Regions from separate parts of the Yoonia sp. 2307UL14-13 genome, predicted to be linked through region 1. Evidence: riboswitches for the same ligand, from Rfam matches in the RefSeq annotation. Region 1 holds a riboswitch; each other region holds the start of a gene.
The links. A riboswitch is a leader RNA that binds a small molecule or an ion and turns the genes downstream of it on or off. The one in region 1 is predicted to bind thiamine pyrophosphate.

Region 1 (2,268 bases):
GCCTTAGCCGCTCAATATGAAGGCCGTCGATGCCACAGCGAACAGACCGACACTCTTGGCACATCGGGTTACGCCGTTTTTTCCGCGAACAAAGCCCGCTTCGGGCATCGCAAATTCTAACTGAGTTTTTAGGCAGCTCTGTGCCCTACATCGCTCGATTTTAGGGCTTTTGTCGCAGTCCTGTATGGCGAAAATTGAAGTTGTTTGCATCAAGGCATGACCCCGCCGCCAGCATCGGGAGCGGTTTGAATACCGGTCGCTTTACCCTGCGCGCGTCACCGCCTTGTCCCATCCCGCCCGCCGATGGGCGCTGTCCCAGAACATCCATTCGTGCCAGGATGATCGGCGGAACGCCGTCTGCATGGCGCCCCGCATCTGTGCATCCGCGACTGCCGCCAGTCTGTCGGTGAGGTCTAGCATGGCTTGTACTGCGGTGGCGAAATCGTCGCTTGCATACGTGTCGATCCAGGCGCGGTAAGGATGATCTTGCGCGGCTTTGGCATGGATCGATGCACCGACCCGCTGGTATATCCAGAAACACGGCAATAGCGCTGCGACGGCGACCGGGAACGGATCGACCGTGGCGGACCGGATCAGAAAGCCGATATAGTGATCGCAGGCGCGCGATGGGGGTGTGGCCGCAAAATCTGCGGGGGAGACGCCGTACATCACCATATAGTCCGCATGCAGCTGCCGTTCGACCGCGATCGCACCGTTCGCCGCACCCGCCAGTTGCGCGATGCTGTCCGCATCGGGTGCCTTTGATGCGCCAAGCGCCAGCGCGCGGGCAAACCCTTCGAGGTAATGCGCATCCTGGATGATATATTCACGGAATGTCCCGGGTGGGAGCGTGCCTTCTGCCAGCTCGGCGTTGAAAGGCATCATGCGAATACCCTCTTGCAAGTCCGCCGTGTCGGACCAGAGGGTTTGGGTGAAGCTGTCTGTCGTCATTGTCATTCCTCCTTGTCAGGTCGGAGAAATGCGGGGCGGTGATCTGACGCGACGCACCACCCGCAACTTCCTCCGCCGGTATGAGCCGGGTCAGGTTCGAAGGGTGCTTCTCAATCCGCATGACGCAGATGCCCCTGTTGCCGCGGCGAGTTTCAGCGGAAAGATCGCGTGATGTCAAAGCGGAAATCGATGTGTGCCGGAAACAACAGGTCTGTCCGTTGCACATGCTGTCCGTTGACCCATCGCTGCGGATAATGGCCAATGCGTCTTATGTACCAAAATCCATCCGACACCGCCGCCCGCAAACGCGAACGCAAGCCTGTCGTCAACACGGTGACGGCGATCGTCGCTGTGCCGCTATTTTTTGCTTATTTCACAATGTGGCGGAACCCGGTATTTTCATGGCTGAAAGCGAACGGCATCTTTCCGCAATATGGGATCGATCAGTTCATTGATGGATCATCGATCGTCGATCATGATCGCGCATTGGTGAGTGGTTTGGCTGGCATGTTGTTTGCCGTGTCGGGCTATATGATCGGCACGGCGATTGCAAAGGTCGTGGTGCGGTAGGAGAACGACCCCGCCGATGATCGGCAGGGTCGTTGTAACGTCAGACGACTTCGAACATCAGGTCGAAACTTTCGATCAACTGCCGGTTCGCGCCAAGCACATCGATGTCGACCGTATGTGATCCACGTTCGAAATCGGTGCCGCCAAGGTAGTTATGGCCGTAATTGCCGAAAAGCGCATAGGGTTCGACCCGTTCAAGATGCGTGTGATCTTCATAGGAAAGCCGGACAGCCCCGACATCCACGCCGTCGCCCTCGACATCCATCGCGAAGATCGAAACCGGGCCATTCAGATCAGCGGCGCTGACCTGGCCGCCATTTTCGATCTTGCCGATGACCTTGTCGGTCGCGGTATTGACGAAGTAGAATTCCAGCGGATCCGGATCATCGACAGGCAATGGTGGCTTGGGGGCGGGCTGTCCGCCGCCCTTGCCGATATCGACCCGCAGCGTGCCGGTGGAGGTCTGCCCGTGATCGTCCTTGACCGTGTAGATGATTTCCTCGGTCCGGTCGTCGCGGTGCGCGCTGAGCGGATTGACCTTGATCTTGTCGCCCACGATCGACACCAGCGATGTGTTGCCGTCATAGGATACATCGACAAGCTGCGGTTTGTTGCCGTGCCCGTCCTTGTCGTTGGCCAGAACGTCCACATAGATCGTGCGGTTCTGGGCCGTCTGAGCGGTGTCATCGATGACCGTCGGGGCGTCATGCGGCGCGCCGTTATCCACTTGGTCGCCACCGTGACCAC
Region 2 (2,268 bases), on a different contig from region 1:
ACCGCGGGATACATCCAGTTGGTTGTCGGAATGACACTTTGGAAGGCTTCGGACACCATGAATGCCATGAACTGATCGGCCAATTCCGGTTGATCTGTCCCGGCGAGTTTACCCGCGACCTCGACCTGCACGTAGTGCCCTTCGTCGAAGGCCCATGCGACCTTGCTGGGGTCCTCTTCCGCGATCAGGTGGTAGGCAGGCGATGTCGTGTAGGACAGAACCGCATCGACTTCTCCATCTACGAATAGGCCATAAGCCTCGGACCAACCGGGGGTAACGGTGACGATGTTGTCGGACAGACCGGTCCAGATCTCGGCGGCGTCATCGCCATAGGCCGTTTTAACCCACATCAAAAGGCCAAGGCCGGGTGTGGATGAACGGGGGTCCTGGATCGCGATCTTGATGTCGCTTTCGGCCAGCGCTTTCAATGAGGCGGGCGCTGGGTCATCCGCGTTGCCGACGAAGGCGAAATAACCCCAGTCGAACGGCAGGAAATCCGCATCTTCCCAGTCAATGGGTAGATCGAGTGCGGCATCCACGCCATGCGGTGCGAACAGGCCGGTTTTGCGGGCCACGGCAGTCAGGTTTGTGTCAAGGCCCAGCACGATGTCTGCATCGGTCCGGGGTCCTTCAAGCTGCAGTCGCGCGAGCAATGCCGCCCCGTCGCCCGCGCCCAGAAATTGCAGATCGCAGGCGCACGTCTCTTCGAAAGCGGCCTCGATCGCGGGGCCGGGGCCCCATTCGCTGACGAAGCTGTCATAGGTCAGGACTTGCAGCACCGGGGTTTCGGCCAAAGCGCCTGTGGCACCAAAAGCAAGTCCCGCGACAGCTGGCAGATAGGTGAACTTGGGCATCATATCCTCCAAATGCGACGGGCGGATTGGGGGATAGCTTACGCGCTAAACCTTCCCTCCGCCGGTCTTAACCGGTTCAGGTTCAACGGGTCCGCGAAATTGCATCTCAGCCTTTGGAAGGCCCCCCGAGGTGACACTTTAGTATCGTTGGATTTCAGGAATGAAAAGGGGGCGCTGTCGGCCCCCTTTCCAAGTCAGGTTGCCGCGTGCGGTATCTCGACCTCATGATCGTCGATGATCCCGGCATCGGGGTCTTCGAAGGTCGTCATGTCGATCTGACCTTCACCCTTCGCGACGATGGATGTCACGACAGCATCGCCGGTGATGTTGACCGCCGTCCGGATCATATCCATCAACCGGTCGACACCCAGAATGATGGCGATCCCTTCGATCGGCAGCCCGACCTGGCTGAGCACCATGGTCAGCATGACCAGCCCGACCCCCGGAACGCCCGCCGTCCCGATCGAGGCGAGTACAGCCATACCGATCACGGTCAGATAACCCATCAGTCCCAGATCAATGCCGTAGACATTGGCGAGAAACACGGTCGCGACGCCTTGCATGATGGCCGTCCCGTCCATGTTGATCGTCGCACCGAAAGGCACGCAGAACGAGGCGACCGATTTCTTCACCCCGACACGTTCCGTCACGCACCGATATGTCACGGGGATTGTGGCGTTCGAACTTGCCGTTGAAAAGGCAAAGACCTGGGCCGAGCGCATCTTGCGCATGAAGGTCAGAGGGTTCAGCCCCGACAACAGCTTCAGCATACCCGGCAAGGTGATAAACAGGTGGATGCCCAAAGCTGCGACCAGCGTGATCACGTAGGCCAGCACGGGGATGAACAGACCGATCCCTTGTTCGGCAAAGGTTTTCGCGATGAGGCAGAACACACCGTAAGGCGCGAAGGCCATGACGATGGATACGACCTTCATCATCAGGTCGTTCATAAAGGACACCGCCGCGTTGAATGGTTTCGCCTCGTCGCCCATCATCAAGACGGCGATCCCCAGAATGACGGTATAGAAAATCACCTGCAGCATCTCGCCATTGGCGAAGGCGGCGATCGGGTTGGTCGGCACGATGGCTGCAAAGACCTGCCAGACCGTCGGTGCCTCGCGTCCGGTGACACCGCTCGTGTCGATTCCGGTCATGTCGAACCCTTTGCCGGGGCCGACCAGAGTTGCGAGTGTGATCGCCACCGCGATGGCGATCGCCGTCGTCGTCAGATAAAGCGCGAACGATTTCGTCCCGACGCGCCCCAGAACGCGAATGTCGCCGATGCCGGTCACGCCACCCAGCAGCGAGAAAAAGACGAGCGGAACGACCAGCATTTTCAGAGCATTGACGAACATGGTGCCGACCATGCCGAAGAAACCGGCGACCAGATGCTGGTTCAGAAATTCAATGTTGA
Region 3 (2,268 bases), 220 kb from region 1:
TACAATCCCCGGTGCGGTCTGGATGCCGTTCAGCGACTGGCGCGGCCCGTCCGAACGGCCCGGCCAACCGCCGACCGAGGCAGAGTTGGAGGCGTTTCTCGGCGACAATGGCCTGCAACTCGACCAGCCGATCGTCATCCACAATCATTCTGACCACACGATCCAATCCGGACGGGCGGCGATCGTCTATTGGATCCTGAAATCCGCAGGCGCGGAAGAAATCGCCATCCTCAACGGCGGGTTCAAGGCATGGGATGCCGAGGCCCTGCCGCTGACGCCTGAACATACCAGACCACAACCAGGCATCGTCGACGTGACCTATCGATACGACTGGTGGGCCGGGCCCATGGAAATCTTCGGGGTCACCACCCGACAAAGCAACGGCGCGATCCTCGATGCACGTCTTGACGGGCAAGTACGACGCGCGGCGGAAACGGGCAGACCACTGACCAGCATGCCGATGGCGCAATACATTCCCGCCAGTTTCTTCTCGAACTACCTTTCGGTCGAACGTCTGTCGGAGCGGTCCCAAGACGCCTTCCGCGCCGATCTTCGGGACCGCGGCATCGACTTTGACACCGGCATGCTGATCAGCATTTGCCAGACAGGCGAACTTAGCGCGCTATCGTGGTTCTACGCCTCCGAAATCGTCGGTCTGTCCAATGTGCGCTACTATCCCGATGCGCTTCAGGGCTGGCAAAGCGATGGCGGGCGGATGTACGGGATGAAGACATCACTTTGACAATCATCGGCGCGGGCGTTTGACACCCCGCGCCGTTCTGTGACACATCTGATCCAGCGACAGGGGCATCCACATAACGTGGATTGAGAAGCACCCTTCGAACCTGAACCGGCTCATACCGGCGGAGGAAGTTGCGGATGCCCCCTCAACGCACGAGGTGACGCACCTCCCCCGTCAGCAAAAAAGGGGGCAACATGATTACGCCATCCGATCATCTGAAAGCGATGCAACAGGCATCACCGCTGATCCAGAACATCAGCAACTACGTCGCCATGAACATCATGGCCAATGTCATGCTCGCCGCCGGGGCATCCCCTGCGATGGTGCATGCCCGCGAAGAAGGAGCGGATTTTACCCGGATCGCCAACGGGCTCAGCATCAATATCGGCACGCTGGATGCGGAATGGGCCGACTGCATGGTGCAGGCGGCGAAAGCTGCGGATGAACGGCAAAAGCCGTGGGTGCTGGACCCTGTCGCCATCGGCGCCACGGCCTTTCGACAAAACGTGGCCGCAACGCTACTTGAGCACCAGCCGACCGTTATCCGCGGCAACGCCTCTGAAATCCTCGCCCTCTCCGGTGCCGTGGCACAGGGTCGTGGCGCCGATAGCGCCGACCAGGTCGCCGCCGCCGAAGACGGCGCATGCGCATTGGCCCGGGCGCGCGACACCGTCGTCGCCGTGACCGGCCCAGTGGACTATGTCACCGATGGCCACCGGGCTGCGCGCATCGCCAACGGGCATCCCTTGATGCCGAAGGTCACCGCGTTGGGCTGCGCCCTGACAGGACTGGTCGCAGCTTTCGCCGCGACGAACGATCCGTTCAAAGGAACCCTGACGGCCCTCGCCTATTATGGATTGGCGGGGGAAAGGGCCGCCGAAACAGCAACCGGACCGGGCAGTTTTCAGCCCGCCTTCCTCGATGCGCTGCACAACATCAGCGGTACCGAGCTTGACGCCGGCGCGCGCATCCTTCCCGCATGATCCCACAACTATGTTTCATCACTGATCCCCAAGCGCCATTGCCGATCCTCGACCAGGCCGAGAAGGCAGCGCGGGGTGGTGCCCGTTGGGTTCAGCTGAGACACAAAACCCTCCCCGATGCAGATTTCGCAAGGCTCGCTCGAACGCTCAGGGAACGGCTCTCCGCCCTCGGATCGGAACTGGTCATCAACGACCGGGTTGAGGTCGCGCGTCACATTGGCGCCTTCGGTTTGCATATCGGTCAGTCCGACGGCGATCCGACACAAATCCGATCCAGAATAGGCCCAGACATGGTTCTGGGTCTTTCCATCGAAAACGCCGCACAACTTTCACAGATCCCCGCACATGGCGTCGACTATCTTGGTGTCGGCCCCATCCGCGCCACCGGCTCGAAATCCGACCACGCGCCGCCCATCGGTTTCGAAGGGCTCACGCATATCGCCAGTGCCACGCCGCTGCCCTGTATGGCCATCGGCGGGTTGTCGGCGGCAGACATTCCAACAATCGCAAAATGCGGCTGCGCAGGGGTCGCCGTCATCTCTG

Region 2: it holds a riboswitch for thiamine pyrophosphate, as region 1 does, so the genes downstream of both, thiB (thiamine ABC transporter substrate binding subunit) here and V8J85_RS04320 (TenA family protein) in region 1, are expected to answer to the same signal.
Region 3: it holds a riboswitch for thiamine pyrophosphate, as region 1 does, so the genes downstream of both, thiM (hydroxyethylthiazole kinase) here and V8J85_RS04320 (TenA family protein) in region 1, are expected to answer to the same signal.

The regions. Positions count from the first base shown of each region.
Region 1 is NZ_JBBIFZ010000001.1:833,328-835,595, forward strand. It holds gene V8J85_RS04320 (TenA family protein) at 262-951, opposite strand; TPP riboswitch at 1,002-1,097, opposite strand; gene V8J85_RS04325 (hypothetical protein) at 1,222-1,521, shown strand; gene V8J85_RS04330 (Ig-like domain-containing protein) at 1,562-2,268, opposite strand, start outside.
Region 2 is NZ_JBBIFZ010000009.1:69,630-71,897, reverse strand. It holds gene thiB (thiamine ABC transporter substrate binding subunit) at 1-854, opposite strand, end outside; TPP riboswitch at 891-992, opposite strand; gene V8J85_RS17900 (dicarboxylate/amino acid:cation symporter) at 1,049-2,268, opposite strand, start outside.
Region 3 is NZ_JBBIFZ010000001.1:617,453-619,720, reverse strand. It holds gene V8J85_RS03225 (sulfurtransferase) at 1-742, shown strand, start outside; TPP riboswitch at 794-889, shown strand; gene thiM (hydroxyethylthiazole kinase) at 937-1,725, shown strand; gene thiE (thiamine phosphate synthase) at 1,722-2,268, shown strand, end outside.